4 regions of the Bacillus sp. SSR7 genome follow, and region 1 is predicted to be linked to each of the others. Evidence: riboswitches for the same ligand, from Rfam matches in the RefSeq annotation. Region 1 holds a riboswitch; each other region holds the start of a gene.
What was found. Region 1 has a riboswitch for S-adenosylmethionine ahead of mtnW (2,3-diketo-5-methylthiopentyl-1-phosphate enolase). Riboswitches for the same ligand answer to the same signal wherever they lie in the genome.

Region 1 (8,000 bases):
TACACCATATTGTTTCGACCATTCTATCAACTTTTCTTTCGTTTCCAATCCATCCCTATCTGCAATTTCAGAGAGTCTCGTTAAATCATAACCTGTTGTCCATAGTTCTGGTAAGACGATAACATCTGGTCTTTCTTTCATCGCTTCGTTTATTTTATGTTTAGCATTCTCAATATTTTTTTCTACATCTCCAAAAACAATATCCATTTGAATACATGCGACTTTCATTTTGTCAGCCCCATCCTTAATTTTTTCTTTACAAAATACTGGAAAGATTATATCATTTGTCACTAGAATTGTAACAACTTTCAAAAGAGGTGGAAAGCATGAAATTATTTCAACCTTCTGAGATCGTAACATCATTGCCTACACAATTTTTCGCTTCACTTGTTGCAAAAGTTAACAAAGTCGTTGCAGCAGGGCACGATGTTATTAATCTAGGACAGGGTAATCCAGATCAACCAACACCACAGCATATCGTAAAAGCTTTACAAGATGCTGCTGCAAAAGCGATTCATCATAAATATCCGCCATTTCGCGGACATGAAAGTTTAAAAGAAGCTGTAGCAACATTCTATCAACGCGAATACGGCGTAAAATTAAATCCAAAAACGGAAGTTGCTATTTTATTCGGCGGAAAGGCTGGGTTAGTAGAATTACCAGTTTGTTTTACAAACCCTGGTGATACGATTCTCGTTCCAGATCCAGGTTATCCAGATTATTTATCAGGAGTTGCTTTAGCAAAAGCTCAGTTTGAAACAATGCCACTTATTGCAGAAAATAACTTTTTACCAGATTATACGAAAATTGATGACTCTATTGCCGAGCGTGCAAAATTAATGTTTTTAAACTATCCAAATAATCCTACAGGTGCTACTGCATCAAAAGATTTTTTTGATGCAACGATTCATTTTGCTAATAAACACAATATATTAGTTGTTCATGATTTCGCTTACGGTGCTATAGGGTTCGACGGTCAAAAGCCTGTTAGTTTCTTACAAGCAGACGGCGCCAAAGATACGGGAATTGAAATTTATACATTATCAAAAACTTTCAATATGGCTGGATGGCGTATTGCCTTTGCAGTAGGGAATGAAAGTGTGATTGAAACAATTAACTTATTACAAGATCATATGTATGTTAGTATTTTTGGTGCAGTTCAAGATGCTGCCCGCGAAGCATTATTAAGTTCACAGTCTTGCGTAGGAAACCTCGTAAATAGTTATGAATCTCGAAGAAACGCTCTTATTTCTGCTTGTCACTCGATTGGTTGGAATGTAGACATTCCAACCGGATCATTCTTTGCATGGCTTCCTGTTCCAAAAGGATATACATCTGAGCAATTTTCTGATATTTTACTAGAAAAAGCACACGTTGCAGTTGCTCCTGGTGTTGGATTTGGTGAGCATGGCGAAGGATACGTCCGTGTTGGTCTCTTGCATACAGAAGATAGATTACGAGAAGCCATTAATCGAATTGATAAATTAAATTTTTTCAAAAAGTAATTGACAACATGAAAAACATCTGACAAAATTCAGTTATCTTAAAAATTTAAACATTTCTAAATACTTCTTATCAAGAGCAGGTGGAGGGACGAGCCCGACGAAACCCGGCAACCGATCTACAATTGTAGACACGGTGCTAATTCTCGCAGCATTACGCTGACAGATAAGGAGCTGGTTGTAAAAAAACCTCTCCTTAGCTGAGAGGTTTTTTTATTTAACTAGGAGGTTATAACAATGAGCGGAATTATAGCGACGTATTTAATCCATGATGATTCACATAACTTAGAAAAAAAAGCTGAGCAAATTGCACTCGGTTTAACAATTGGCTCTTGGACTCATTTGCCACACTTATTGCAAGAACAATTAAAGCAGCATAAAGGCAGCGTCATTCATGTTGAGGAATTAGCTGAACATGAACATACCAATTCGTATTTACGTAAAAAAGTAAAACGCGGAATTATTAAAATCGAATATCCGTTATTAAATTTCAGTCCGGATTTACCAGCAATTTTAACGACTACATTTGGAAAGCTCTCACTTGATGGCGAAGTAAAATTAATTGACTTAACTTTTTCAGACGAATTAAAAAAACAGTTTCCTGGTCCAAAATTTGGGATAGATGGTATTCGAAATCTTTTACAAGTACATGATCGTCCCCTTTTAATGAGTATTTTTAAAGGAATGATTGGACGAAATATTGGGTATTTAAAAACGCAATTACGCGATCAAGCAATTGGTAGTGTAGATATCGTAAAAGATGATGAAATATTATTCGAAAATGCATTAACACCACTTACGAAACGCATCGTATCTGGAAAAGAAGTTTTACAATCCGTATATGAAACATACGGACATAAAACGTTATATGCCGTAAATTTAACAGGACGAACTTTTGATTTAAAAGAAAATGCGAAACGTGCAGTGCAAGCTGGAGCTGATATTCTATTATTTAACGTATTCTCTTACGGACTAGATGTACTACAATCACTTGCAGAAGATGATGAAATCCCGGTTCCTATTATGGCACACCCTGCTGTAAGTGGTGCTTATTCCGCATCCAAGTTATATGGAGTTTCATCTCCATTATTACTCGGGAAACTACTCCGTTATGCTGGGGCTGACTTTTCATTATTCCCATCTCCATACGGAAGTGTTGCGCTAGAAAAAGAGGAAGCTCTTGCTATCTCAAAATATTTAACTGAAGACGATGCATTTTTCAAAAAGAGCTTTTCTGTTCCGTCTGCTGGTATTCACCCTGGTTTCGTTCCCTTTATTGTACGAGATTTCGGTAAAGATGTTGTTATTAATGCTGGTGGCGGAATACATGGACATCCAAATGGGGCGCAGGGCGGCGGTAAAGCTTTCCGTGCTGCAATTGATGCTACTTTGCAAAATAAACCACTCCATGAAGTAGATGACATAAATTTGCATAGCGCACTACAAATATGGGGAAATCCCTCTCATGAGGTGAAATTATGAGTATTCAAGTATTTTGTGATTTCGATGGCACGATTACAAATAATGATAACATTATGTCCATTATGGAAAAATTTGCACCACCAGAAGCTGAAGAAGTAAAGAATAGAATTTTATCACAAGAGCTATCTATTCAAGAAGGTGTTTCTCAATTATTTCAATTCATACCTACTAATCTGCACGATGAGATTATTCAATTTTTAATAGAGACTGCTGAAATCCGTAGTGGTTTTCATGAGTTTATACAATTCGTAAAGGAAAATACCATTTCTTTTTACGTAATATCAGGTGGAATGGATTTCTTCGTCTATCCACTCTTACAAGGAATCATTCCAAAAGAGCAAATTTATTGTAATGAAACAGACTTTTCAGCAGAGTTTATTACAGTTAAATGGCCTCATTCTTGTGATGATCATTGTCAAAATCATTGCGGATTATGTAAATCATCATTAATCCGTAAATTAAGTGATACAAATGACTTTCATATTGTAATTGGAGATTCTATTACTGATTTACAAGCCGCGAAACAAGCTGATAAAGTGTTCGCTCGCGATTTTCTTATTACAATGTGTGAAGAAAATCATATTGCTTATACACCGTTTGAAACATTTCAAGATGTGCAAGCTGAATTAAAACATTTGTTGGAGGTGAAATTATGAAACAACTTTTTCGTCAATGGTATGACTTAAGCGAGATAAAAAAAGAATTAACAACACGCAATTGGTTTCCAGCAACGAGTGGTAATATTTCTATAAAGGTTAGTCATGAACCACTGACTTTTCTCATTACAGCAAGTGGTAAAGATAAAACAAAAACGACTCCAGATGATTTTCTATTAGTAGATCATCTAGGGATTCCCGTATTAGAAACTGAATTACGTCCTTCAGCAGAAACAATCTTGCATACACATATTTATAACCATACGAATGCTGGGTGCGTCCTTCATGTTCATACAACCGATAACAATGTTATCACAAATTTATATAGTGATGCAGTCACACTTCAAAATCAAGAAATTATTAAAGCTCTCGATATTTGGGAAGAAGGTGCAACAATAAACATTCCTATTATCGAAAACCATGCCCATATCCCAACGCTTGGAGAAAACTTCCGAAAGCATATACAAGGAGATTCGGGAGCAGTATTGATCCGTAACCATGGTATTACCGTATGGGGTCGAGATAGCTTTGATGCTAAGAAAAGATTAGAAGCTTATGAGTTTTTATTCCAATTTCATATAAAACTATTATCAATTCAAGGAGGCGTTTCTAATGGCGCAAATTCGTATTCATGAAGTAAATACTCGTATTGAAAATGAAGTGGAAGTATGTAAATTTCTACAAGAGGAAGGCGTTTTATATGAGAAATGGAACATCTCTAAGCTTCCTACTCATTTAAATGAAAGTTATTCTTTAACAGATGAAAACAAGGCTGAAATATTAGCTGTGTTTTCAAAAGAAATTGCTGATGTTTCATCACGCCGAGGTTATAAAGCACACGATGTAATTTCACTTTCAAATAGCACACCTAACCTTGACGAACTATTAATTAATTTCCAAAAAGAACACCATCATACTGATGATGAAGTTCGCTTTATTGTTAGTGGTCATGGCATCTTCGCCATTGAAGGAAAAGATGGGACATTTTTTGACGTTGAACTTGAGCCAGGCGATCTCATATCTGTTCCTGAAAATGCAAGACATTATTTTACCTTGCAAGATGATCGTCAAGTTGTAGCTATTCGTATTTTTGTTACAACTGAAGGCTGGGTTCCAATCTATTAAGGTAGTTAGTTGAATAAAAGGCCTTGGACCCCCTTTTCCAACCTTTTATTCACTCTACATATATACATCCTCCTATGGAGCAGGCTTATTTCAAAAAATGAAATAAGCCTGATTTTTTATCGTTCTAATCGTATTATTCCTTCCGTTCAGTACAATCTCTCCCTTCAATTTTTCAAGTGTATTTATTAATACTTTTTGAACATTTATTGAACTTTTTTTGAACTTTTTTCTGAAAATTCTGTTTTATATATGATATACTACAATTAACTAAGAAGGAAAAGAAAATCGCAAACAGAGGGGGAGAATCATGAGTTTACTTATCGCACTTATACTAGGAGTTATGTGTGGAGCACTTCCTGTTATTTTAGGAGCCATTATGGAAGAGTTAGAAGTTGGTGTTTTAGGTTTTGTTGCATCTTGTGTAAGCGCTTTACTTTTTGGTTTGTTCGGTGCTATTCCTGTTTCAATTCTCTGTGCATTTTATATAGTACGCCATGCTCGTGCAAAACAATTCGGTCCTAATCACATCGCGCAAGTTATTCCATTCCCAATCGAACGATGCCGCCGGGCTTCTAGCTTATAATTACAAAATTAAAAATAAATAAAAGTCCTCAAATGAGGACTTTTATTTATTTTCTTCTAGAAATTGAAACAATTCTTGTAGATGCAAAGCGTCTTCACTATAGCTAACAGATACATGATATATACCGTCAATCTCCGCTTCCATGTAAAGGTCAACTCCATCTCGATCATATTTCAATGCCAAATAAAATTCCATTTCTTCTAGCATCTTTTTTGAAGTTCGAATAACGTAATGCCCTTTCTCATCTCTTCCATATTCGAAATTCGGTTCAAAATCATATTTTTGTTTAAAAGCTTCTTTTTGTTTTTCATTAATTTGTATACATGTTGCTCTTTGTACAGTATCAATTATCTCATCAAATTTTTGAAGATCCATCTCATTTACCCCCTTACGTATTTTTTGTATAACACTTGTGTTCCGCTATTCTCTTCCCCATCTTTTATTAGCTCTTCATACAATTCCTTCGCCAAACTTAAACCTGGTACTGGTAATTGTAATTTTTCAGCCTCATCTAACGCAATCTTCATATCTTTCATAAAATGCTTTACATAAAACCCTGGTTCAAAATCTCCCTTTAGCATTCGAGGAGCCAAATTACTTAATGACCAGCTACCTGCAGCACCCGTTGAAATGCTCTCTAACACTTTATCTGGATCCAGTCCAGCTTTATTCGCGTAAGCAACAGCTTCACATACACCAATCATGTTGGAAGCGATCGCAATTTGATTGCACATTTTTGTATGTTGTCCACTCCCAGCTGCTCCTTGCAACTGAATATTTGTTCCTAACTTTTCAAATAACGGTAAACATCTATCATATATTTCTTTTTCTCCACCGACCATAATCGCGAGTCTTGCTTCTTTCGCACCAACATCTCCACCAGATACAGGCGCATCTAACGTATATATATTCTTACTTTTACCAGTTTCATTAATACGTTTTGCCAATGTTGGTGTAGATGTCGTGAAATCAATTGCTATCGTGCCTTCATTTGCATTCTCTAAAATTCCATCTATCCCAAAGTACACTTCTTCTACATCATGTGGATACCCAACCATAGTCATTACAACATCAACTTGCTTTACTAACTCTTTCGGTGTATCACACCAATTTGCACCATCTTGCACTAAAGAGTCTGTTTTCGATTTTGTTCTATTATATACATATACTGTATGACCGTCTTGCATGAAATGACGCACCATACTTTTTCCCATTACACCAATACCAATGAAACCAATTGATACATTTTTATGTTTCATTTTCTCATCCCCTTTGTTCTAATAAATCACTTACCATCTTTCGGAAATCTTTATTAAAGTCATCATCCATACTATTTTTCACATTTGAAAATAAAATAACAAAAGTGCCTTTTTCTTTATTAAAATTATTGAAAGTGTTCCAACCAGATAGTACACCATGATTATGAAAATAATCCGGATATATGTAAAAACTAAATGCATATTTTCGTTCTTTTGAAGGTGAAAACATCGCTTGTATACTTTGTTCAGAAAGAAGTTTTCCATTTATAATTGCTTCGTCTAATTTCTTCATATCTCCAACTGTCGTATACATCTCACCACAACCATATAGCCAATCCATGCCTAACTTCTGCGCCGGTACAAGCTCTTGATTTTTTTTCACATAACCCTTTGTAAAATTTTTATCTCCAGGTACCATATTTCCCATACCAGATTCATGCATATCTGCTTTTACAAATATATTTTCTTTTATGTAATCTCCTAAAGGTTTTTTCGATATATGTTCTATTATATAGGCAAGAACCATATAATTATAATCTGTATATCTCCAACCTGTTCCTGCAGGAAATTCTAAATTTTGACGTCCAATCCAATTAATTAACAGTAAACGGGAAGCAGCATTAACATTGCCTTTTGCGTGTTCAGGTAAACCAGAGGTATGCGTTAATAAATGATATAACGTAATATTTTTATTCTCCGGAAATGAAGGAATATATTTATTCACATTATCTTGAATATTTAGCTTCCCTTGATCCTGCAGTTGTAAAATAGATGTAGCCACAACTGTTTTCGTAATAGAACCAATACGATATTTTGTGTGAGGCGTATTTTCTATTTTATTTTGAACATCAGCATACCCATATCCTTTATTCAATATAACATGCTCTTTATCTGTTACCAAAACTGTTCCATTGAATTGCTTTCCGACTAAATATTGATCTAATTTTTGAGATATGCTAGCATAATCAATTTGCTTTTCTTTTTTTTCTTCTTCTATATTCTCTTGCACTTCTGATTCAACAGCAGGATTCACCTTAGTTATTAATTCTTTACTTTCCTTTATATTAGGATTATAGAGAAAATAGTATACTCCTCCACAAACTACAGCACATATTGAAACTATCATCATTATTTTTTTCATCATATTGTTCCTCCATAATTCCTTCGTTCAAAATCCCTCCTACACTCTATTATCAAGTAATAAAAAAAAATCGCAACAATTTGTTGCGAAAAATCACTTTTTTTCTTTTCTATATACACACACTTGATTTTTCCCATTTTTTTTCGCTTCATATAATGCAATATCCGCTCGTTGCATTAATTCTTCTCTTGTAATCCCTTTTTCATATAATGCAACTCCAAAGCTCGCTGTTAATTTCGAAATTCCTGAGAA
Region 2 (8,000 bases), on a different contig from region 1:
AATAAAATCCGTAAAATGAAATCAGTACACATAAAGGAGAAATTGTATAATTGCATAAAGTTTATGAAAAAATGGGAGTATAATTTGGTATTGTGTAATAAAGATAAGGCCCACCTACGGAAATAGGTGGGTTTTTTGTTGGGTATTTTTATCTCATTGCACAAAAGGGAATTTCTATTAAAACTATAGCATATTTTTATAGCTCTTATATTGAGAAAAAGAAAAGGCACCCAAACAAGAGTGTCTTTTCCCATAGTTTTTAGCAGAAGCAAGAAGCTCCAACAATAATTAATAAAATAAATAATACAACTAATAAAGCAAATCCTCCTGCAAAGCCACAGCCGCCACCGCAGCTACCACCAAAGCCCATAATAATTCCTCCTTTAAATAGTAGGAGAAAAATAAGGAGTCACTCATGTATTTTAATGGATTCAAATTACTTTATGTTTTTAAGGATTAAATGAGCAGGTCCTTTTAAAAATAAGGGAAAGATGATTTAGGGCGCTTCACCTGAATATAAATAAATTGCACATTTTCTTAAAAGCAAACTATTGAATTATATCAATAATTAGATTAAATAATATAATGTATTAATCTTAGCAGAAGGGAGGAATAACCATGCAATTAGTTTGTTTTAAAGTAGTAAGTGGACAATACTTCTTAGTTGTAGAGGGTATCGAGATCCCTGTCCCAATTCCAGCGTTTGCTGCAGCTCTATTAATTGGTTTAGGAGTAATCCCGCTTTGTTCTTAATATAAAGAACTCCAAACAGCCCTACCTTTCAATTGATAAGCCCTCAAGTGTAAGAATGCTTGAGGGTTTTTATAATAAAGAAAAGACACCCAAAGGTGCCTTCCTCCGACTTGAACCACTTTAATTTTAATGATATGTATTGGACGCCAATTCAATTATTATTTTACTATGTCAAGTAATATTGTACATTGAGAAATTTGGTATACCTCTTTATTTAAACGTAAAAAGCCCTAGAAGGTCTGGGACTTTTTAACAGAATGAAAATGATTCAAAAAATGGACTTTTATAACGTAACATACGACTGTTTCATAAATGTATCGTAAAAGTGAACAAAATCTATATTTTGTAAATAAAGATTCAGAGTTATAATATTTGAGTAATACATTATGTAATTATAGGGGTGGAGAGCTTGGATAGAACATTTGAGTTTAAAGGGGCAGGGAAAACAGTAGTAAGAATAGAGGATAACTTCATTCGACTGAAGCGAAGAGGAGCCTTGAATTTTTTAAATCATGGATTAGACGGTGAAAAAACCATTGATATTAACAATATGACTGGTATTCAAATTAAAAAAGCCAATTTTCTCACAAATGGTTACATACAATTTATTTTTATGGGTAGTCAAGAGAGTAAAAAAGGGGTTATGGCTGCAGCAGCAGATGAAAACACAGTTATGTTTACAAAAAAAGAAGAAAAAATGGCTGTAGAAATTAAAGAGTATATTGAGAGTATTTTAGCTAATAAAAGCAAACCTCAAGTTTCTGCATCAGTAAGTGGGGCAGATGAAATATTGAAGTATAAAGAGTTGTTAGATCAAGGAGTTATTACTGAAGAAGAGTTTCAAGCGAAGAAAAAGCAATTATTAGGAATTTAAAAAAGCACTCATATGAGTGCTTTTTTTATTTTAAACCGAATTGAGATTTATTTTGCAATTTACCTTCTTAGAACATGAAGTTCGCATTAGCACCAAATCCTTTTTCTACATTCCATTTATACATAATGGTATGAAGTTGTTCGCTAGCTTGCCCAGTCTAAGATAAAACTTCCCCGTCGCTACCAATGATAGTTTTAACTTCGTCGTAACTCATTCCATTTTTGATTTAATTGAACTTAGTTTTGCTAATTCCAGGTTTATTTTTCGGAGCTTCTTCTTTCTTAGGCCCCTCTTTTTTGGGTTCTTCTTTTTTAGGCTCTTCTTTAGTAGCTGGCGCTTGTGTTTCTTGTTTAAGGGTACGGCCGCATACCCATTAACTTAAGAAAAGTAAACATCCCCAAAACAAAAATATGAGCTCATTTCTCGAAATAATTAATTGTAGAGAAAGAAAATTGTCATTTAGGGGGTACTTCAAAACCTTAGCTTGATGGCGATGGGGTCTCGTCACACATCTCTAAGTTGCGGTGATCCCCATAGCCAAAGAAGTAAGAAGATATTTAGAAGCGCATCAAATTTTGAGGAAGTGCTTGTGAACTGTATCATAAATAAATGAGGTTTTGTATGTTCAATTTTTAAATAATACCCAAGAAGGAGTGGATTGCAGTTATAGTAATACTCCTTTTTTTGTATTTCTATAATAGATGATTTTTTTAAAAAAACAGAATTGTCTTGACAGTTATTGAATGGATTGATAAGGTTATAAAAAAATATTTCTTATCCAGAGAGGTGGAGGGACTGGCCTTATGAAACCTCAGCAACAGGTCTGCTTAAGTAGACACTGTGCTAATTCCAGCGGGTGATAATCCTGATAGATGAGAGCTTCCGTTTTTATTTGTCAGTAGCGCCCTCTTTTTTAGAGTGCGTTTTTGTTTTTTCTGGATAGTAACTAAAGGAGAGTAGAAATGGAGAACAAAAATGGGCAAGAATTTCAAAGGAAAATGCAAGCACGTCATTTAGTCATGCTATCACTTGGTGGGGTGATTGGAACGGGCTTATTCTTAAGTTCGGGTTACACTATTCAACAAGCTGGCCCATTTGGAACAATTCTATCCTATTTGGTTGGTGCACTAGTGGTTTATCTAGTTATGCTATGTTTAGGAGAACTTTCCGTACATATGCCCGAAACGGGCGCATTTCATAGTTATGCAGTTAAATACATTGGACCGGGTACAGGGTATACAGTAGCCTGGTTGTATTGGTTAACTTGGACTGTTGCTTTAGGTTCTGAATTTACAGCCGCAGGATTACTTATGAAGCGATGGTTTCCATCGATTAATGTTTGGGTATGGAGTGCTCTTTTTGCCATTTTGATCTTTGTATTAAATGTTCTGACTGTTAAATTTTTTGCCGAATCCGAATTTTGGTTTTCATCGATAAAGGTTATAGCTATTGTGATTTTTATTGTTTTAGGAGTAGCGGCAATGCTAGGGTTTCTTCCGATGGCTCATTCAAAAGCAGCACCATTCTTTTCTAATTTTACAAGTGGAGGTTTATTTCCTCATGGTGCTACGGCCATTATGATGACCATGCTTGCGGTTAATTTTGCTTTTTCGGGAACAGAATTAATAGGCATTGCAGCTGGAGAAACAGCGAACCCGGAAAAAATGATACCGAAGGCCATTCGAACTACTCTGTGGAGATTGATCATCTTTTTTGTAGGAACGATTGTTGTTTTATCTGCGTTATTGCCTATTTCCGATGCGGGGGTATTAGAGAGCCCTTTTGTTGCAGTTCTAGAACGAATTGGGGTGCCATATTCAGCTGACATAATGAATTTCGTTATCTTAACAGCCATTTTATCTGCGGCAAACTCAGGCCTTTACGCCTCTTCTAGAATGCTTTGGTCGCTTGCTAATAAGAACATGATATCCCCCATTTTTGGAAAAATGACGAAGCAAGGTGTTCCAATCAACGCCGTCATTTTCAGCATGGTGGGTGGAGCTTTGGCTTTGCTCTCAAGTATTGTGGCACCAGATACTGTCTATATCGTACTTGTTTCCATTTCCGGTCTAGCAGTAGTCGTAGTTTGGATGAGTATTAGTGCTTCCCAGTTCCTATTTCGCAGACAATTTTTGAAAGAAGGAAATTCTGAAAAGGACTTGATTTATCGCACACCACTATATCCATTAGTACCAATTGCTTCTTTTATCCTTTGTCTGGCATCGTGTATTGGAATTGCATTCGATCCAACACAGAGGATTGCCTTATATTGCGGCATACCGTTTATTTTGTTTTGCTATGGAAGTTATTATCTAACAAAAAATCTAAAAAAGAGGGGCGTAGATTATGTCGAACAAAATCAACCCAATTGATGATATTTTATCCCAACATTCCATTATGATTCTTGACGGAGCATTAGCTACAGAATTGGAGGCACATGGATGTAATTTGGACGATCCCCTTTGGTCGGCACGTGTGTTACTAGAAAATCCAGAACTAATTTATCAGGTTCATTTAGATTATTTTATTGCTGGAGCGGACTGTGCCATAACAGCAAGCTATCAAGCTACTATTAGTGGTTTTTCCACGCGTGGAATACAAGAACAGGAAGCTTTGAAATTAATTAAGAAAACGGTGTTACTTGCAAGAAGGGCAAGAGATGATTTTTGGAAGGAAAATAAGCAAACGAATAGGCCTAAACCATTGGTTGTTGCATCAGTTGGGCCGTACGGGGCTTACCTTGCAGATGGTTCAGAGTATGTAGGCAACTATGGTGTGACAGATAAAACATTAGCAGACTTTCACCGTTCGAGAATGTCCGCGTTAATTGAAGCAGGTGCAGATCTATTGGCATTTGAAACGATCCCTTCCCTGCAAGAAGCAAGAGTATTAGATACATTATTGCGTGAGTTTCCAGAAACATATGCGTGGCTTACCTTTTCGCTAAAAAATGAGAAAGAGATTAGTGAAGGTATGAAACTCGTGGAGTGTGCACGAGCTTTTGAGAAAAGTGAACAAATTGTAGCAATAGGCATCAATTGTGCGCCAGTAAACGTTGTGACTGGTGCAATCCAAGAGTTGAGGGCAAACACCAAAAAACCGATTATTGTTTATCCAAACTCTGGTGAAACTTATAATCCAGAAACAAAAACATGGCATGATTATGAACAATGTAACGCGTTGGATATTCAATCTGAAGAATGGTACCAAGCAGGTGCACGTTTAATAGGTGGATGCTGCAGAACGACACCTTATCACATTGAGGGGATATCGAACAAGTGGCGTTCTTCCGAGTTTTTCTATTCGAACGAAGCAAAGCAGTAATGTAATGATTGATAATCTATTTTTGTGTGTATTTTCATGATTTAGCTTGTTAAGGAATCTACAGTTTCATCTAGTGGCACAAAATGTTTTTTCAGAGACACAAATGTGGATGGTAGCCTCGGAAATCCTCTGGACTTTTGGGTACCTTAGGTATGGAAAGGAATCAGGGAAAATAAAAACCGCTGGTTTAATAGATATGGTAGATAACATGCTGAATCTTTTAATGAAGATGTAGTTGATCCAATTGAAGGTGAAGGGGACCATTTATTTATTTATTTAAAAAATAGTTCAATAATTATATGAAAAGTTGTAGTAGTTAATATGGTCATATTGTTGTAAAAAAGGGTAGATGTAAACAGGTATGCTCTCCTGTTCATCTATCCTTTCCTTTTTACCTTATAAAATGTGTGACATTATATTCAATCGTATAAATATAGGATTTCATTACTATTTCCTGGATTTTTAATAAAACGATAGGGTTTATTTGGTATGCGTATTATTAAGAGTATGCTTCTATTTTAGGAATGCTTTACCTCACAAAATGAAAGTACACTTTGTTTCCATTCTTAAGTTGATAGATGTCTGGTGCCCCACTGTAAGAACGTAATTGTATTGTAGAAAAATAAAATAGAAGGATTACTTACCTTTAGTAAATATGAGAACTTTATATTTTTATTATTTACGATTATGCAATATCAGACCTCAGATATTAAAATTTATTTACGAGCTTTTAATTTATATAAATATCATACATGGATTAATGGTTTTATTCTAAATGCAATTCTTAATTGTAAAGTTTCGTTTGGATCTTTTATGTTTCGTCCAAGTATTTCTTCACATTTCTCTAAACGATAAATAACGGTATTACGATGTAAAAATAAACGTTTAGCAGTTTCGGATATTGCACAATGAGTTTCTAAATAAACAGATAACGTGTGCAATAGTACAGCATAATCTTTTTCATTTTCATTTGCAAGTGAATGTAGTGTGCTCTCATAGAACTTTTTTAATTGTTCTTGTGGAATCATACGTAAAATCGCTGAGATTTCTTTTGCTTGATAGATCTCAATAAATTCTTTACTCCCTGATATTTCACCGTAGTAAAATGCATCTGTTGCTTCTTTAAATGAATGAGATATATGTAACAATTGTTCGCTAGAATTAGCAATTCCAAAAGATATGCTTTTTTGAAAATATGTATAGATTTTCACCTGTATGTTTTTTAATAAAGAGATCATTCGTTCTTTTTCAGTTTGTCTCCAAATGCCATCACAATTCACCAACAAAACATACATATCATCTTTTATGAATAAATGAACATTTGCAGTATAAGAATTTAGTTCTTCCTCTATCAAGTCATATATAAGATCCTTTTCTTCTTGATATTCCATAAATGACATAGTGAATTCTTTTATATCTATTTTTCCTATAATACAAATATACTTTTGATCAAATGATAAATTAAATTCTTTTCCTAGATTAATAATTTCATTTTGAGTAGAGAAAACACTATTAATAACATTCGTAAAAAATTCATCCTGAATGCGTCTTGAGTATTGTCTTAAAGAATGTTCTTTTATTAATTCAAAAGCAAGGACGTTTGCAGCTTGTTCAACAGCCAATACCATTGAACGATTTAAAGGTGAAATAAAGCCGTCTATAACTAAATAGCTGTATTGATTATTCTGTGTAAAGATGGGAAAAATTGAAACTGTATCACGAGTTTTAGTAAGAAGAGAAAAAGTAACAATTTCTATTGTTGATAACGGTAGTTTACGCCCGTTTATAAAAAACTTCTTTAAAATTTGAATAGATGCTTTAGTGTTATTGTATTCGGAAATAGGGCGCAAGTGATAGTCAAGTAGTACAACTGGTAACTGAATTATTGATGATAAATTTTCCAAAATCATATTTATGCCTTTTCCACTTATAATGTGATTTGAAAATTGTTGATGTATTTGCATTGCTTGATGTAATTCATTAGTTCGCATATCCAGAATATAACTTAAGGTTTGATTTACAAGATCTCCTAGTCCTATGTCAAATGGGAGCTCAATAATTGGAAAATAAATTTCATCTGCTAATGAAATAATTTCTTCGGGTATTTCTTGTAAAAACCGTTTAGTTTTTATACCTAAAGCTGTACAACCTTGTTTCTTCATTTGTATGATAAGTTCTCGTAATGCATACATATCGTCTTTAAAATGATATGCACTTGTAACTAATAATTCGTTTCTTTTTAAGAAATGAATTATATCAGGTGCATCCATCATATTAACGGTATAAACTTCTTGTTCTAAACCCTTATGACCAGCGATAAGTTTAGCTTGATCAAAAATAGGGATTTTCATAATATCATATAGTTTCATTAGATTTCCTCCAAGGATGACTTATGTAGGATATTAAGAGCCAAATTACTAAATAAGTAGATTATACTAACTCTTACTATGTATTACAAAGTTTAAATGTAAATACTACGTTATAGAAAATAATAACTGGATAAATTGATTAATAATATTTTGCTAAATAATGGCCATTATAAAACAGGAAACCTGAGAGTAAAAGGTGTTAACTCTAACTATGGTTATAATAACTAAAAAAACAGTATATATTTGGATGATTTGTCAATGTAGTTATTAGAATTAAATAATAATATATGAAATAGGCCTTATAAAAGATTCGAAAAGTTGTTGGATATCCAATTATTTCAGTGTTATGTTTGAAAGATTCTCCATAAAAAGATAGGGAAATAAATAGATTTAAAATGAATTGTGAGAGAAAGTATTATACGAATTTGACAAAGTGTTAAAGTAGTATGCTTATAAAAATATTAAATAAGGTGGATTTTCACTGAAAAATGTAAAGGGAGTATTGTTAATATGTCTGAATCCTTAATGAAAAAACAAGATAAATTTGGAGAATCCACTACTTTGATTCCTTACTGGTGGAAAGTTGTACTGGCATTTACTTTAGGAACAATATTTCTTAATGCGGATCGGTACATTTTAAACCCTATATTGGGAGAAATAGGGTTGGAGTATAACTTGAA
Region 3 (8,000 bases), on a different contig from region 1:
AGGCAATTTGGATTAGGTGTTCCAACGGGCATTGATTTACCAAATGAAACAGCTGGACAAATTGGTAAAAAAGATAATCAACCTGGTTTCTTACTAGACTACTCAATCGGTCAGTATGATACGTATACACCGCTTCAGCTTGTACAGTATATTTCGACTATCGCAAACGGTGGTTTTCGTATGAAACCACAAATTGTTCAAGAAATTAGAGAACAGACTGTTCAAAAAGATGAAATTGGTAAAGTGGTGCATTCAATAAAACCAATCGTTTTAAATAAGATAGATATGAAAGAGGAATATATAAATCAAGTAAAAGAAGGATTTAGAAGGGTATTCCAAGAAGGTGATGGAACGGGAGTAAGGGCGTTCCAAAAAGCTTCGTATAAACCAGCTGGTAAAACAGGTACTGCACAGACTGTATACGGTGGAGAAAATGATATTGGAAGAAATGAAAAGGGCGATCGAAGAGACTGCTATAACTTAACATTAGCAGGATATGCGCCATATGATGATCCAGAAGTAGCATTTTCTGTTGTAGTACCGTGGGTTATAAATGATAAATCGGGCATTAACTCCGATATTGGAAAAGAAGTTCTAGATGCTTATTTTGATTTGAAAAATAAGCGATTAACTGGTGAAGCGCCAAAAACAGATGATTCTAAAGAGAATTAACATGTACGAAACGTCTCTAGCATTCCTGTAAACTAGAGGCGTTTTACATAGGAACGGATTAGAAAAGAGGTATATATGAAGCAATTTATTCTAAAAGAAATGGTATTTCGTCCATTTGATCATATAAAATGGATGAAATAATTCTATTAACTATTCACGTTTTATAAAAAAAATCATATATTAATTGCATAGGACAAGCAGAAAAGCTTGTTCTAACCTCACAGAACACTCCTTATCACGGTTAGGCATCTACATGGGTAGATGCTTTTTTTATGTTGATGACTGAGAATTATTTATCAACAGAATGTAGCAAGCATATTAGGACTATTAGGAGAAGATTACTTGTACAAATAACAGTATGCTGAATTAAAAAAGTGAAATGTAAGGAGTGAGAAATAAGTGCTAAATATTTTAGTGGTTAATTTTCCGGCAGAGGGACATGTGAATCCTACATTAAGTTTAGTCAAAGCCTTTACTGAACGGGGTGATCACGTCCATTATATTACTACAGAACACTTTAAAGACAGAATTGAAGATTTGGGAGCTAATGTATATACCCATCCAGATTTATTAAAGGAGATTTCTATTGATACTGAAACTTCAAATGGGCTGGACTCTTTCTTTCATGTACATGTTCAAACCTCTTTATATATATTAGAAATTACGAAAGAATTATGTGAAAGCATAAATTTTGATTGCGTAATTTATGATATATTTGGCGCTGGAGAGTTAGTAAAGGAGTATTTGCAAGTTCCAGGTGTAGTTTCTTCTCCTATATTTTTAATTCCTACTGAATTTTTGGAGACATTACCTTTTCATCCAAATGCAGAAATGCCATTCCAACCTGATGAAATTTCTGAACAGTTACTATATCGAATAGAACATGAATTTGGGGTGAAGCCTAAAAATAATCTTCAATTTATGCATAACAAAGGAGATATTACCCTCGTGTACACAAGTCGTTACTTCCAACCTAATAGTGATTCTTTCAGAGAAAATAATATTTTTATTGGGCCGAGTATTTCAAGTCGTAAAACAAATGTAGAGTTTCCACTTGAATTGCTTAAAGATAAGAAAGTTATTTACATTTCAATGGGGACACTCCTTGAAGGACTCGAACCATTCTTTAATACATGTATTGATGCTTTCTCAGATTTTGATGGGTTAGTTGTAATGGCAATTGGTGATAGAAATGATCGTTCTAAAATTAAGAAGGCGCCAAACAATTTTATAATTGCTTCATACGTACCCCAAACAGAAGTATTAAGTGAAGCAGATATTTTTATTACACATGGCGGTATGAATAGCGTACACGATGCTATTCATTTTAATGTTCCATTTGTTATAATTCCACATGATAAAGACCAGCCAATGATAGCACAAAGATTAACCGAACTGGAAGCAGCAAATCGGTTATTGAAAGAGCATGTTAATGTGCAAACGTTAAGAGAAGCGGTAACAGACGTTCTTTCAAATGAAAAGTATAAGCATGGAATACGAAAATTGAAAGATAGTTTTTTAGATTGTGGTGGTTCAAATGAAGCAATTACAATGATTACATCTCTTTTAAATAAATAGTGTGGGTCATATAAAAGCATAGAGGTGGCACCTTTATGCTTTTATATGATTATCCAGCAAACTGCACAGCAGTATTTGCATGTAAAAAAGTAGTATCAAAAACAGGAACAGTAAGATCGTTTTGGGAAATGAGCAATGGTATTTCGGTGCAACCTAGTAGTATACCTTCTGCGCCATTTTGAATTAATGACTTTGTAATTTGTAATAGCTTTTCTTTTGATACTTCTGAAATAATTCCTTTACTTAATTCATTTAAAATAACATGATGAATAAATTTTCTTGCCTCTTTATTTGGGATGATTGTTTCAATGTTATAATTTGCTAAACGTGATTTATAGAAGTCTTGTTCCATTGTTTGTTTCGTACCTAATAGTCCAATACGCTTTATATTATGTTCTACCATTTTCTTTGCACTTACATCACCAATGTGGAGGAGTGGAATGGATATTGCTTGCTCTACTTCTTCAGCAAATAGATGTACTGTATTGGAACACATTAATAAACATTCAGCCCCAGACTTTTCAACCTTTTTTGCAACGGTAACTAATTCGTTTTTCACTTCTTCATATTGATGATTTTGTAATAAATTAGTTACTTCACCGAAGTCCATGCTATATAAAACAAGCTTTGCATTTTGATCATATTGAGAGAGTGTAAGTGTATTTATATGTTTATAGTATAACGATGTAGATTCCCAACTTAGCCCACCAATTAAACCGATTACTTTCATCGTATATTCCTCCCGTAACTATTTTGAGTTCATTATTTCATAATTCCGATGAGAATACAATGATTTAAATGAATCATTTAGCAAAAAATAAAAATAATTAGAAAAGTATTGTAATTTATGTTTCTTAGTGCCATAATACGAATTACAAATTAATACTTATCCAGAGAGGTGGAGGGAACGGCCCTATGAAACCTCAGCAACCCCTATATAAATGTATAGGAAGGTGCTAATTCCGCAGAGAACACGATGTGTTTTTTGGAAGATAAGAGGATTCTTGAATGTGAAAGAAAATGACCTCTTATGTAAGAGGTCATTTTTTGTTGTATAGAAAGGGAGTGTCGATGCATAATTCATTTTGAAAATAAATATAGAGTAATAAAAGTTGACTATTAAGAGAGGGGAATTGTAATGAACAAATTATCAACAAAATTAGTAGTGGCAATCGGAATTGGAGCAGCACTATATGGGATATTAGGACTATGGGGATTTTCTATTGCACCAAATACATTTATTAAACCTGCGTTAGCTATTTTAACCATTTTTGGAGCGTTATTTGGCCCAGTGGCAGGACTGTTAATAGGACTTATCGGTCATACCGTAACAGATACAATTGCTGGCTGGGGTATTTGGTGGGGATGGGTTTTTAGTTCAGGTATTATCGGCTTTGCAATGGGGCTTATTCAAAAAAGAGTTGGCTTTAGTGTGAAAAACGGGACATATAATAAAGGAGATATTTCTTATTTAGCTATTACTGGGTTAATTGGTATCGTCATTGCTATTATATTTGCTGGGGCATTCGATATTATTGTGATGGGAGAACCGTTTGACAAAATTGTTATACAAGTATTAGGTGCAACAATTGCTGATGTTATTGTATTTTTAGTTCTTGGATTGCCAATTACAATAGGATTAGCTAAATCTAATAAGAAACATACACATTTAAAAATTGAAAAGTAGGGATGTTAACATGCAACCAATTATTTCTTTTGAACAATTCAGCTTTCAATATAAGCATGCAGCGCAGCCTACTGTTAAAGACGTTACATTTCATATATATCCTGGGGAAAAAGTGTTGATTGCTGGGCGAAGTGGTTCAGGGAAATCGACATTAGCTCATTGTATAAATGGGCTAATCCCATTTTCTTATGAAGGGACTAGTACTGGTACTATTTTAATTGACGGAAAAGACCCGAGGAAAGGAAGTATTTTTGAACAGAGTAAACAGGTTGGAACAATTTTGCAAGATCAAGATGCACAATTTATTGGTCTTACAGTAGAGGAAGATGTAGCTTTTTATTTAGAAAATGAATGCGTAAATGAAGATGATATGAAAAAGATTGTTTCGGAATCATTAAAAAAGGTAAAGATGCATAATTTTCATAAACAAAGTCCACATGAGTTATCAGGAGGGCAAAAACAAACTGTTTCTTTAGCAGGTCTGTTAACGACAAATGCTAATATATTATTGTTTGATGAACCGTTAGCGAATTTAGATCCAGCTAGTAGCTTACATACAATAGAACTTATTAAAGATATACATAAACAATGTAATAAAACAATTGTAATTATTGAACATCGAATAGAAGAAATGTTAAATCTGGATTTAGATAAAATTATTTTAATGGAGGAAGGGGAAATCGTTGAGATAGGAACACCAGAAGAGATTTTGGCCTCAAATATATTACCATCTATTGGCTTAAGGGAACCTATGTACTTGGAAGGATTAAAGAGATTGCATTTTGATAGTAATAATGACGTAATATACCCATTTGAAAATCTTCAAAGAGAAAATGTTAGTGGTGTAATAAATGAGTGGATGGAGAAGCAAACTTTTTGTAAAGATACTCCTACAAAAAAAGAATTATTGAAAGTAGAGAATTTGTCATTCTCATATCCTAATAAACAAAAAGTATTAGACAATGTAAATTTCTCTCTATATAAAGGGGAAATAGTAGCACTCTTAGGTCATAATGGTGCTGGAAAATCAACATTAGCTCATAGTCTTATAGGGATAAACAAAACAAAAAATGATAGAATTTTAATTGATGGAGTAAATATCAATTCTTGGTCTATTCGTAAACGTGGTGAGGTTATATCTTATGTGATGCAAAATCCAAATCATATGATTACACAAGCTACTGTAATGGAAGAGATTTCATTTCCATTACAATTAAAAAATTTTTCGAAGGAAGAAATTAAGCTTAGAGCAGAGGAAACATTAAAAATTTGTGGCTTGTATCCATTTCGAAATTGGCCAATTCAGGCATTAAGTTATGGTCAAAAAAAGAGATTAACGATTGCATCTGTACTAGCAATAAATCCAAAACTTATCATATTAGATGAACCGACAGCGGGACAAGATTATTATCATTATAAACAATTTATGACGTTTATTAGAAAACTAGCTGTGAAGGGAATATCCTTTATTTTTATCACACACGATATGAATCTCGCATTAGAATATGCAGACAGAGCAATAGTTCTACATGAAGGAGAAATTATTGCGAATAATCCCGCGTCTATTGTATTAGGACATCCAGAAACATTAAAAAGAGCGAACTTAAAGGAGAGCTCTTTATTTAAACTCGTTAAATTTAGTGGTATTACAAATCCTGAAAGATTTATGAAACTTTATTTTGATGATATTAGGAGGGAGGAAGGTGTATAATACATATTTTCATCGCATGGACGAGGCAGTGAAATTGTTGTTATTTATTTTTTGTATGACACTTACTTTTTTATTTTTTGATTTTCGCATATTGCTATTCGTATTTATGATTGGATGTATCGGACTTCTAGTTGCTAAAATTCCATTTCGTAAAATTTTTATTGTTTTTACTGTTATATTCACATTTAGTTTATTAAATTCTGTCATGATTTTATTTATTACACCAACCCATGGATCTGAATTAACTGGATCGTATACTTCATTTGTGTATATTGGATATGCAACAATTACATACGAAACCTTATTTTATGCAGCTACACTTTCGTTAAAGTATTTTACGTTATTACCATTTACACTTATTTTTATTTATACGACTGATCCAAGCAAATTTGTGAGTAGCTTAAGTAAATTTCGAATTCATTATAAAATTACTTATGCGATAAATATTGCATTACGTTATATACCTGATATACAGTCCGAATATAAAGTTATTAAAAATGCCCAAGAGGCGAGAGGAGTAGCTTTTGAAAAAGGAGAAGCAAGTTTGTGGATTCGAATACAAAACCGTGTCTTAATTTTCTGGCCTTTAATTATTCATTCTTTAGAGAGAATTGATACAGTTTCAAACGCAATGGATTTAAGAGGATTTGGAAAGAAGGATACACGTACGTGGTTCTATACAAATAAAGCGAAAAGCGGAGATTTCATTGCTTTATTTGTAGGTGTTTTTATTTTAATTGCTGCAGTATATTTAAAGTTACATGTATTTCAAAATTTTTGGTATCCATTTTAAAGCACTCTCAAATGAGTGCTTTTACTTATTTTTATATAGACATGCTCAAAAAAGGGATACTTACATAATGTATAATACGAACCAGTTAAAATGATCAACTACCTATTAGTTTTCAAACCAAAAGGAGGAGAAAGAATGAGTTACGGTGGTTCTTGTGGTTTTGGTGGAGGTTTCGCTTTATTAGTTGTGTTATTTATTTTATTAATTATCGTTGGATGCAGCTGCTGGGGCGGAGGGTACTAATTTTTAATTAGTCTCCACAAATGTAAACTAAAAAAACATAGAAGATACTTATGTATCGAAACAAATAAAAAAGGAGCATAATTGCTCCTTTTTTATTTGTTGTTAGATGCGTTTGTATTACATTTCGGGAATGTAATTGTCAAAGTAGTACCTTTATTCATAACGCTTCGGATTTTCAAATTACCTTGCATCGTTTCAAGGATCTTAACAGCAACCATTGTACCTAAACCTGTACCTTTCGTTTTTGTACTAAAATACGGTTCGCCAAATCGATTTATTTGCTCTTGTGACATACCAATTCCGCTATCTTCAATTCGTATGATAACTTTATTATTACTAATAGAAGAGGAGATATTTAAAGTGCCACCATTAGGCATTGCTTCAATACCATTTTTTATTAAGTTTAAAAAACATTGCTGAAAGTGCTGCTTATTACCAACTATTGTTGCATTGGAGAAATCTTTCGTAATATGTACCGTATTCATATTACATAAGGGCACTATCATATTAATAACTCTATTTAACTCTTGTTCGACTGAAATATGATCTAATTTTTCTGGAGCAGGTTTGGCAAATGTTAAATAGTCATCAATAATTTCTTGAGCACGATTTAATTCTTCAAGTATATGGTCAATATATTTATCTCTCGATTCAGGAGTCAAATTGGATGTTTTCAAAAGTTGTGTAAATCCTTTTACGACAGTTAAAGGGTTTCTTACTTCATGTGATATACTAGCAGCGAGTTGGCTAACAATCTCCATTTTCTCCATTTTAATTAATTTTGATCGCATACATACTGCATCTTTTATAACTTCATTTATATAAACAATAAATAGCATCAGAGTAGTCGGTAATATTATGAAGTAAATAATATACAAATTATTTACTTCAAAATCTGATAAAGTTAATACAATTACAGTTGTAAATATTGCTAGGAAAAAGGTTAAAAACATGGAAAAAGCTACTTTTATTTTTCTATTATATGTATTAAATTTTGCGGATGCGAATGCTGTAATGATAAACATTATGCCATAAACTAGCATTGTTAACATGCTAAATCCATAAAATGAAAATCTTATAATTAATAAAATAGCAAACAATGTTATACCGACAGGAAAGCCACCATAAAGTGTACCTATTATAACCGGTATTTGTCTTAAATCATGAATACAACTTTCATCCATATAGATAGGATAACGCATACATAAAATAAGAGGGATACTCGTACAAAGTATAATAAGTAGTTTTTTATATTTCTTCACATAGCGCCCGCTATCATATATAAAATAAAAAATAAATATACTACTTAAAATGTA
Region 4 (8,000 bases), on a different contig from region 1:
ACTTTGTTAGTAATATCGTATCGTTAATCACTTTTTTATTTTTAGACGTAATTCATTTTGAATACGGTATTATTATGGGATTATCAATGATTTTGGGCGCTTATTTTGGATCGAAGTTTGCAGTTCAAAAAGGTGTTGGATATGTAAGGACTTTATTTTTGTTAGTAACTATTTTATTGATTAGCAAAAACATTTTGGAATATACTCATATCTTGTAGAGTTATACATTTGTATAACTCTGTTTTTTTATTATATTTTAAAAATTAATTAATTTTTAAAATATAAGTCTAGGAATATTTGAATAAATCTAAATTATCGTGTAGAATAATGTTGTAAAATGTAAACGTTTTTCTAAGGGGAGGCTAAAAGGATGGTAGTAGCATACAAACATGAGCCATTTACAGATTTTTCAGTGGAGGCTAACAAATTAGCGTTTGAAGAAGGTTTAAAGAAAGTAGAATCTTATCTTGGACAAGACTATCCATTAATTATTGGGGGAGAAAAAATCACTACAGAAGACAAAATTGTTTCTGTAAACCCTGCAAATAAAGAGGAACTTGTTGGTCGTGTTTCAAAAGCAAGCCGTGAGTTAGCTGAAAAAGCAATGCAAGTAGCGGATGAAACATTCCAAACTTGGAGAAAATCAAAGCCAGAAATGCGTGCAGACATTTTATTCCGCGCTGCAGCAATCGTTCGTCGCAGAAAACATGAATTCTCTGCTATTCTTGTAAAAGAAGCAGGTAAACCATGGAATGAGGCAGATGCTGATACAGCAGAAGCAATCGACTTTATGGAATATTATGGTCGTCAAATGTTAAAATTAAAAGACGGTATTCCAGTAGAAAGCCGTCCAATTGAATATAATCGTTTCTCTTACATTCCATTAGGAGTAGGTGTTATCATTTCTCCTTGGAATTTCCCATTCGCAATTATGGCAGGTATGACAACAGCTGCTTTAGTTTCTGGTAACACAGTATTACTAAAACCAGCTAGTACAACTCCTGTAGTAGCAGCGAAATTCATGGAAGTATTAGAAGAGGCTGGCTTACCAGCTGGCGTAGTAAACTTCGTTCCAGGTAATGGTTCTGAAGTTGGTGATTACTTAGTAGATCACCCTCGTACACGTTTCGTGAGCTTCACTGGATCTCGTGATGTAGGTATCCGTATTTATGAGCGCGCAGCGAAAGTAAACCCAGGCCAAATTTGGTTAAAACGCGTTATCGCTGAAATGGGTGGTAAAGATACAATCGTTGTTGATAAAGAAGCAGATCTTGAATTAGCAGCTAAATCTATCGTTGCATCAGCATTCGGATTCTCAGGACAAAAATGTTCTGCATGTTCTCGTGCAGTAATCCATGAAGACGTATACGATCACGTATTAAATCGTGCTGTTGAATTAACAAAAGAATTAACAGTTGCTAACCCAGCTGTATTAGGTACAAACATGGGTCCTGTTAATGACCAAGCTGCATTCGATAAAGTAATGAGCTATGTTGCAATTGGTAAAGAAGAAGGTAGAATCTTAGCAGGTGGCGAAGGAGACGATTCTAAAGGCTGGTTCATCCAACCAACAATCGTTGCGGATGTTGCAGAAGATGCTCGCTTAATGAAAGAAGAAATCTTCGGACCAGTAGTAGCATTCTGTAAAGCAAAAGACTTTGACCATGCACTTGCAATTGCAAACAATACAGAATACGGTTTAACGGGAGCAGTTATCTCTAACAACCGTGACCATATTGAAAAAGCACGTGAAGACTTCCACGTAGGTAACTTATACTTCAACCGTGGATGTACTGGTGCAATCGTAGGATACCAACCATTCGGTGGCTTTAACATGTCTGGTACAGACTCTAAAGCTGGTGGCCCTGACTACTTAGCACTTCACATGCAAGCAAAAACTACTTCTGAAACTTTATAAGAAATAGTAGAAGAGATCTTCGCAGTCTGCGAAGATCTCTTTTTTTTGAAAAAATTTTTATATGTGGATTAACATAGTAATCAGTAGAAAAACTAATAAAGTAATAAGGTTTACTTCAGCAAAATGAGGTATATTTATATTTGCTGAATAGATTCTCTTTAAAGATAAGAAAAGTAGGTGAACAAAGTGGGAAAATATCAATTGGATTACAAAGGCCAGGTAGCTGTCGCAAAGTTTCATGAAAAACAGACGCCTGTCAAATTTGATAAAAAGCAACAAATTGAAAAATTGCGTGCGGAGTATTTGAAAAAGAAACAAAAACAAACAGATAAATAATAGGAGAAACTAGTTAATTTGAATTAAAAAACACTTACCATATATTACTACTTGGTAAGTGGAACTAGCTAAACCCTATTAATACCGGGATAAACATGTAAATAGAAATAAAACAACGAGAAAAGTTGACTTATTAGTCACATTTTTTTGTATTCATTTTAAGGATTTCCTGTATAATACAATTTGAAAGAAAATCTATGGTTTGACAAGAAACACTCTTTTCGGTTTTGCTCACTGAAGAGAGTGTTTTTTTGTAGCTAAAAACTCCTCTGTACTCATTACATTTGCATATATGCCATTTAAACTAGCTAAAATTGTGTTATGGATATAAACGGCTGGTATAGTAGCATTCTTAAAAGAAAGGTCTTTTGTAGCACAAGCATCATGTATAACAGTACATTGCAAGCCGAAATCAAAGGCAGCCCTTACGGTAGCATCAATACACATATGAGTCATCATCCCGCATATGACGACGTGTTCAATAGCTAAACGTTGCAATTGCTTTAGAAGATCAGTTTCGCGAAAACTATTTGGATAATGCTTGAGTATAACCGTTTCTTCTCTAAGTGGGCGTACGCTTTCATGAATATGTACACCTTCTGTATTGGGTAGGAAAAAAGTAGCGTCCTCTTTTATTGCTACATGTTGGATATGAAAAATAGGTTCGTTTTTCTTTCTAAAGAGCTGTAGTAGCCGACGGGCATATGCGCTTGCTTCGAATGGATTACGTAATTCCATTTTGCCGTGTGGAAAATAATCATTTTGAATATCAACGAGTAAAAGAGCTGTTTTCATATATTTATCTTCCTCCGATTTCATATTCAAATAATGGTATTCAATTAGTAGAGAAGATTATCCTTTAAAAAAATATGCAAGAGGAGAATTTTACATAACTTTAAAGATTACTATTATTTATTGAATTTTTCATCTGAAAATTTCAATAAATAAATAATTAATATTTTTCTAAAAAATGTATTGACTCTTATTATTCTGAGTTCTATAATGAGAATTAATTAAACGACAATTAAATCGATACATTCTTATCCAGAGAGGTGGAGGGACTGGCCCTACGATACCTCAGCAACGGGTTTTTTTAATACCGTGCTAACTCCAGCAAGCCTATGAAAGGCTTGGAAGATGAGAAGATGTGAACGAGTACATATAAGTGCTCTCCTTCTTATCTTTATGGTTGATAAGAAGGAGAGCACTTTTTATTTTACCTCGAGAGCTCTACTTCAAGTTTTTACAGCATATAGGAGGGGAAAAAATGATTTCTTTTAATAATGTAAGTAAAGTATATGAATCAGGTGGGCAATCTGTTCATGCGGTGGAGGATGTAACGTTATCAGTTGAGAAAGGCGAAATTTTTGGCATTATTGGTTTTAGTGGCGCTGGAAAGAGTACGTTATTACGCCTAGTAAACATGTTAGAGAGACCAACGGCAGGAACGATTTCAATAGATGATAAAGAGATTACATCATTATCGACGAAAGAATTACGGAAGCTAAGACAAAGAATCGGGATGATTTTTCAAAGCTTTAATTTATTTAATTCAAGAACAGTATTTGGGAATATTGCTTATCCATTAAAGTTAGCAAAAGTACCAAAGAATGAGATAAAAGAAAGAGTAAATGAATTGCTGAAGTTTGTAGGGTTAGAAGATAAAGCAAACAATTACCCAGAGCAGCTATCAGGCGGACAAAAGCAGCGTGTTGGTATTGCTAGAGCACTTGCAACATCACCAGATATTCTTATATGTGACGAGGCAACATCAGCTTTAGATCCAGAAACAACGACAGAAATTCTAAACTTATTAAAGAAAGTAAATCGAGAATATAATTTAACAATTCTTCTTATTACACATGAAATGCATGTTGTGAAAGAAATTTGTCACCGTGTAGCTGTAATGGAGAAAGGAAAAGTTATTGAAGAAGGAAAACTGTTTGATGTTTTCACGCAACCAAAAACAAAGACGACTCAAAACTTTGTACGTTCTGTTATTAATGATCATTTACCGGAAAGTGTTTTAGCAAAAATTCAAAATGGTGGTCAGATTTATCGTCTAACATTTACTGGTGAGGAGACAGGACAGCCGGTACTATCATATATCGCAAAAAACTATAATGTTGATGTAAATGTATTGTACGGAAATATTATTGAACTTCAAAATGTGCTATTTGGAAATCTTCTTGTAGAATTGCAAGGCGAACAGAGGGAAATTCAAAAAGCATTACAACATCTAAGACTGCAAGTGCAACTGAAGGAGGTGGAAGCTCATGCGAGTTGATTGGAGTATATTTTGGCCGCGCATACTAGATGCGACGGGGGATACCCTCTTAATGGTAATAGTCACCCTTATATTTGCTACAATTCTTGGTATACCTCTGGGTTTACTTTTATATGTAACGAGAAAAGGAAATTTTTTAGAAAATAAATGGGTCTTTTCTATTCTTAATATCATTATTAATACAATTCGTCCAATTCCATTCATTATTTTCTTAGTAGCTTTAAGTCCACTAACAAGAAGTGTTATCGGAACGACAATTGGAACGGCAGCAGCAATTTTCCCAATGACGTTAGTTGCATCAATTGGTATTGCAAGAATGGTTGAAACAAATCTTGTTTCTGTTCCGAAGGGAGTAATTGAAGCAGCGCAAGCGATGGGTGCTTCACCAATTAGAATTGTTTTTGAAATTCTTGTGCCAGAAGCGTTAGCACCATTAATTTTAGGTGTTACATTTATGACAGTTGGTTTAATTGAATTTTCTGCAGTTGCTGGGCTTGTCGGTGGTGGCGGTCTTGGTGACTTAGCAATGACATATGGTTATCAACGTTTTGATACATCGGTTATGTTCGTAACGGTCGTTTTACTTATTATTCTCGTACAGGTAGCTCAAAACTTAGGAAACTACTTTGCGAAAGTCTTTTTACGCAGATCATAAAAAGGAAGAGGGGAAAAGAAAATGAAGAAAATTTTAGCATTTGCATTATCAGCGATTGTAGGGGTTTCAGCATTAAGCGGCTGCTCAAGTGGAGACACAGGGGCAGGAGCGAAAGAAAAAGTAGTTCGCGTCGGTGTAACTGGAACGGATGGAGACGCTTGGGAAATTTTGAAGAAGAAAGCTGAAAAAGAAGGAATTAAAATTAAACTGGTTGAGTTCTCTGATTACACAACGCCAAATAAAGCGTTAGCTGATGGAGATATTGAATTAAATTCATTCCAGCATATTGCATTCTTAGAACAATTTAAAAAGGAGCATAAGTTAGATATTACAGCTGTTGGTACAACGCAAATTGCACCAATGGGTTTATACTCTGAAAAACATAAGAAAGCAAATGAAATTCCAGATGGTTCAGAAATTGCGATTCCCAATGATCCAACGAACCAAGCGCGTGCATTAAAACTTCTTGATGCAGCTGGATTATTAAAGCTTAAGAAAGACTTTGGCTTATTCGGAGATCCAAGCGGCATTGCTGAAAATCCGAAGAAGTTAAAAATTACACCGGTTATCGCACAGCAAACACCTCGTGTATTAAAAGATGTTGCAGCTTCAGTTATTAATAACGGTGTTGCTGGTCAAGCTGGATTAGATCCAGCTAAGGATCCAATTTTCTTAGAAGATCCAAAGAATGAAAATGCGAAGCCATATATTAATATTTTCGCAGCTCGTACGAAAGATAAAGATGATCCAACACTGAAAAAAGTAATTGAACTATATCATTCAAAAGAAGTAACAGATGCAATTAAGAAAGAAACAAATGATGGTTCCATTTCAGTAGATCTTTCACTTGATGAGCTTGAAAAAATCGTAAAATAGTGATTGGGTTTAATGGACTAACAGAAGGAACCCCTCCGCTGTTAGTTCGTTCAACATATAATCTACTTAACAAACAAAACAAATCCTAATTCTGTACCTTCCAATTCTGTATAACATAGAATCCAATGTTTGTTAAGTAGAGTAATGGACCAGGAGTTTTCCTGGTCTTTTTTTATGAATGAAAGTAGCTAGCGAATAGTAAGGTAATCCAAATTATAATAGGATAAGAAAATAAGCTGAAAGCGAGTGTAATTAAGAATTTATTTTTATGAATTAAGTGTTTTTGGGATGAAAAAAAGAAAATAGAAAAGATGGCAATGAAAGCTGCGGATATTACGCCAGGGTTATAGGAACGGTAAATGAAAAACAAAATAATATGTTGAACAGAGTTGAAGAAAATTGCCCCTTGTATAAAAATAATCCAGTATATAGAAGGCAAGATGTTTAGTTGATATAGAAAGACGATAAGTAAAACAAAGAGAGTCAATATAGAAATAGCAATGGAAAATTGTTGACTAGTTATAAAAGTAATTGAAAATTGATTAGCAAGATATTGTGGCATTTGGAAAAATTCTTCAAGGTTATGAATGAAAAATAAAAAGGGAATAAGCCAAAGCATAATAGTGGGAATTTTTTTTGACAACTTACATCACTCCAATATGGAGATAGAAAGCCTAGAAAGGCCCTCTATCCAGAGATGTTCATTCAATTATAATACTTTTTAAATTATCTTCATGATGCCCTTGTTCTTTTGGATAAGCAGCAAGTTCCTCTTGTAAAATATTTAGTATTTGCTTAGCTGATTGCTGGATTGGGGCAGGTAACTCTTCTAATATATGCATACCGACTTTTATTTTTGTACGGATGACCTTCCTTAGTAGTTCTTCATGCATGTACGACACCTCCAAACCGAATGTTAAGTACATCATCTTCAAACTTAGCCCCTCGAATAGAAAGGTGCGTTAATGTTTTGGGCAATGTGATATTTCGTTTCACAGAACCAGCACGAATGATAAGCTCATCACCTTTTTGATTTAATGCAAGTTCACTTTTGTTAGAGAAGGGAATGGACAGAACGAAAATATACTCATCGCCATCTTTTTTTACATATTGAGTGCGACCGTTAAATTTTACTTCAGTAGGACAATGATCAGTTTTAAATAAAGCATCTCCTACGCGTTCTAACATAGGTAAACCAACAACTTCTTGTTCAAACATTGGAGCTTCGTAAATAGGAAGTGGATCAAAACTATCTTGAATTAATGTTTTATATTTCTTTTGGGTATCTTTCCATGCTTGAAAATAAGGATCGGTGACAGTGTTAGGAATGACACGGTTGATCATAACGGCATCTACGTTATAATCGTATAAATTTAAATACGTAAAGCTGCGCTGTGCTTCTTTAATGACCATTTTTTCAGGATTTACAACGATGCGGATACTTGTTACGTCTCGGTTTGATAAAATGTCTCTCATTTCCCCGAGCTGTTCAAGTGTACTTGTTAATTCGCCCATAATATCATCGGTTGGAAGGGGGACACCAAGAAGTGGTTGAGCTACAGGGCGAACAACCTTTAAAACTTTTCTTTTAATAGGAAAGAGTTTTTCCATCCACCAGCCGAGCATGTCTGGAAAGCTGAGCATTGCTAATGTTTCTCCTGTTGGAGCACAATCAATGATAATAACGTCATATGTGCTTTGTTTATAATAATCGAGCACGCGAAGTAAGCTAATTAAATCTTCCATACCAGGAAACATCGTTAACTCTTCTGTTGTAATATCATCAGCTGCTTTGGAAGTGAAGAGTAGTGTAATATATTTCTGTAACTTTCCCCAGCCCTTTTCCATTTCATAAATTGTATTAATTTCTTGTGCCCACAAATTTTTACGAATTTCTAATGGCTCAGAACATAGCTTTATACCAAATG

Region 2: another riboswitch for S-adenosylmethionine. It lies ahead of mmuP (S-methylmethionine permease); the one in region 1 lies ahead of mtnW (2,3-diketo-5-methylthiopentyl-1-phosphate enolase).
Region 3: another riboswitch for S-adenosylmethionine. It lies ahead of AC0NJG_RS01380 (ECF-type riboflavin transporter substrate-binding protein); the one in region 1 lies ahead of mtnW (2,3-diketo-5-methylthiopentyl-1-phosphate enolase).
Region 4: another riboswitch for S-adenosylmethionine. It lies ahead of AC0NJG_RS16425 (methionine ABC transporter ATP-binding protein); the one in region 1 lies ahead of mtnW (2,3-diketo-5-methylthiopentyl-1-phosphate enolase).

The regions. Positions count from the first base shown of each region.
Region 1 covers NZ_JBVVXV010000002.1:430,577-438,576, reverse strand. Annotated here, with positions in the region: gene AC0NJG_RS06395 (carbon-nitrogen family hydrolase) at 1-312, opposite strand, end outside; gene AC0NJG_RS06390 (pyridoxal phosphate-dependent aminotransferase) at 327-1,505, shown strand; SAM riboswitch class I at 1,570-1,675, shown strand; gene mtnW (2,3-diketo-5-methylthiopentyl-1-phosphate enolase) at 1,740-2,984, shown strand; gene AC0NJG_RS06380 (2-hydroxy-3-keto-5-methylthiopentenyl-1-phosphate phosphatase) at 2,981-3,640, shown strand; gene AC0NJG_RS06375 (methylthioribulose 1-phosphate dehydratase) at 3,637-4,275, shown strand; gene AC0NJG_RS06370 (cupin domain-containing protein) at 4,253-4,765, shown strand; gene AC0NJG_RS06365 (hypothetical protein) at 5,073-5,348, shown strand; gene AC0NJG_RS06360 (DUF3909 family protein) at 5,391-5,723, opposite strand; gene AC0NJG_RS06355 (NAD(P)-dependent oxidoreductase) at 5,729-6,607, opposite strand; gene AC0NJG_RS06350 (serine hydrolase domain-containing protein) at 6,612-7,751, opposite strand; gene AC0NJG_RS06345 (GGDEF domain-containing protein) at 7,842-8,000, opposite strand, start outside.
Region 2 covers NZ_JBVVXV010000016.1:75,764-83,763, reverse strand. Annotated here, with positions in the region: gene AC0NJG_RS23050 (YjcZ family sporulation protein) at 260-370, opposite strand; gene AC0NJG_RS23045 (hypothetical protein) at 619-753, shown strand; gene AC0NJG_RS23040 (SHOCT domain-containing protein) at 1,163-1,627, shown strand; SAM riboswitch class I at 2,399-2,506, shown strand; gene mmuP (S-methylmethionine permease) at 2,590-3,999, shown strand; gene mmuM (homocysteine S-methyltransferase) at 3,974-4,951, shown strand; gene AC0NJG_RS23025 (PucR family transcriptional regulator) at 5,698-7,320, opposite strand; gene AC0NJG_RS23020 (MFS transporter) at 7,831-8,000, shown strand, end outside.
Region 3 covers NZ_JBVVXV010000001.1:239,086-247,085, reverse strand. Annotated here, with positions in the region: gene AC0NJG_RS01395 (peptidoglycan D,D-transpeptidase FtsI family protein) at 1-672, shown strand, start outside; gene AC0NJG_RS01390 (macrolide family glycosyltransferase) at 1,072-2,250, shown strand; gene AC0NJG_RS01385 (aspartate/glutamate racemase family protein) at 2,300-2,980, opposite strand; SAM riboswitch class I at 3,134-3,249, shown strand; gene AC0NJG_RS01380 (ECF-type riboflavin transporter substrate-binding protein) at 3,389-3,937, shown strand; gene AC0NJG_RS01375 (ABC transporter ATP-binding protein) at 3,948-5,648, shown strand; gene AC0NJG_RS01370 (energy-coupling factor transporter transmembrane component T family protein) at 5,641-6,441, shown strand; gene AC0NJG_RS01365 (YjcZ family sporulation protein) at 6,577-6,684, shown strand; gene AC0NJG_RS01360 (sensor histidine kinase) at 6,777-8,000, opposite strand, start outside.
Region 4 covers NZ_JBVVXV010000008.1:178,794-186,793, reverse strand. Annotated here, with positions in the region: gene AC0NJG_RS16445 (TSUP family transporter) at 1-218, shown strand, start outside; gene pruA (L-glutamate gamma-semialdehyde dehydrogenase) at 371-1,918, shown strand; gene AC0NJG_RS16435 (hypothetical protein) at 2,120-2,254, shown strand; gene AC0NJG_RS16430 (cysteine hydrolase family protein) at 2,486-3,049, opposite strand; SAM riboswitch class I at 3,292-3,398, shown strand; gene AC0NJG_RS16425 (methionine ABC transporter ATP-binding protein) at 3,522-4,541, shown strand; gene AC0NJG_RS16420 (methionine ABC transporter permease) at 4,531-5,196, shown strand; gene AC0NJG_RS16415 (MetQ/NlpA family ABC transporter substrate-binding protein) at 5,218-6,072, shown strand; gene AC0NJG_RS16410 (HXXEE domain-containing protein) at 6,245-6,715, opposite strand; gene AC0NJG_RS16405 (DUF3926 domain-containing protein) at 6,774-6,965, opposite strand; gene AC0NJG_RS16400 (ArsA family ATPase) at 6,958-8,000, opposite strand, start outside.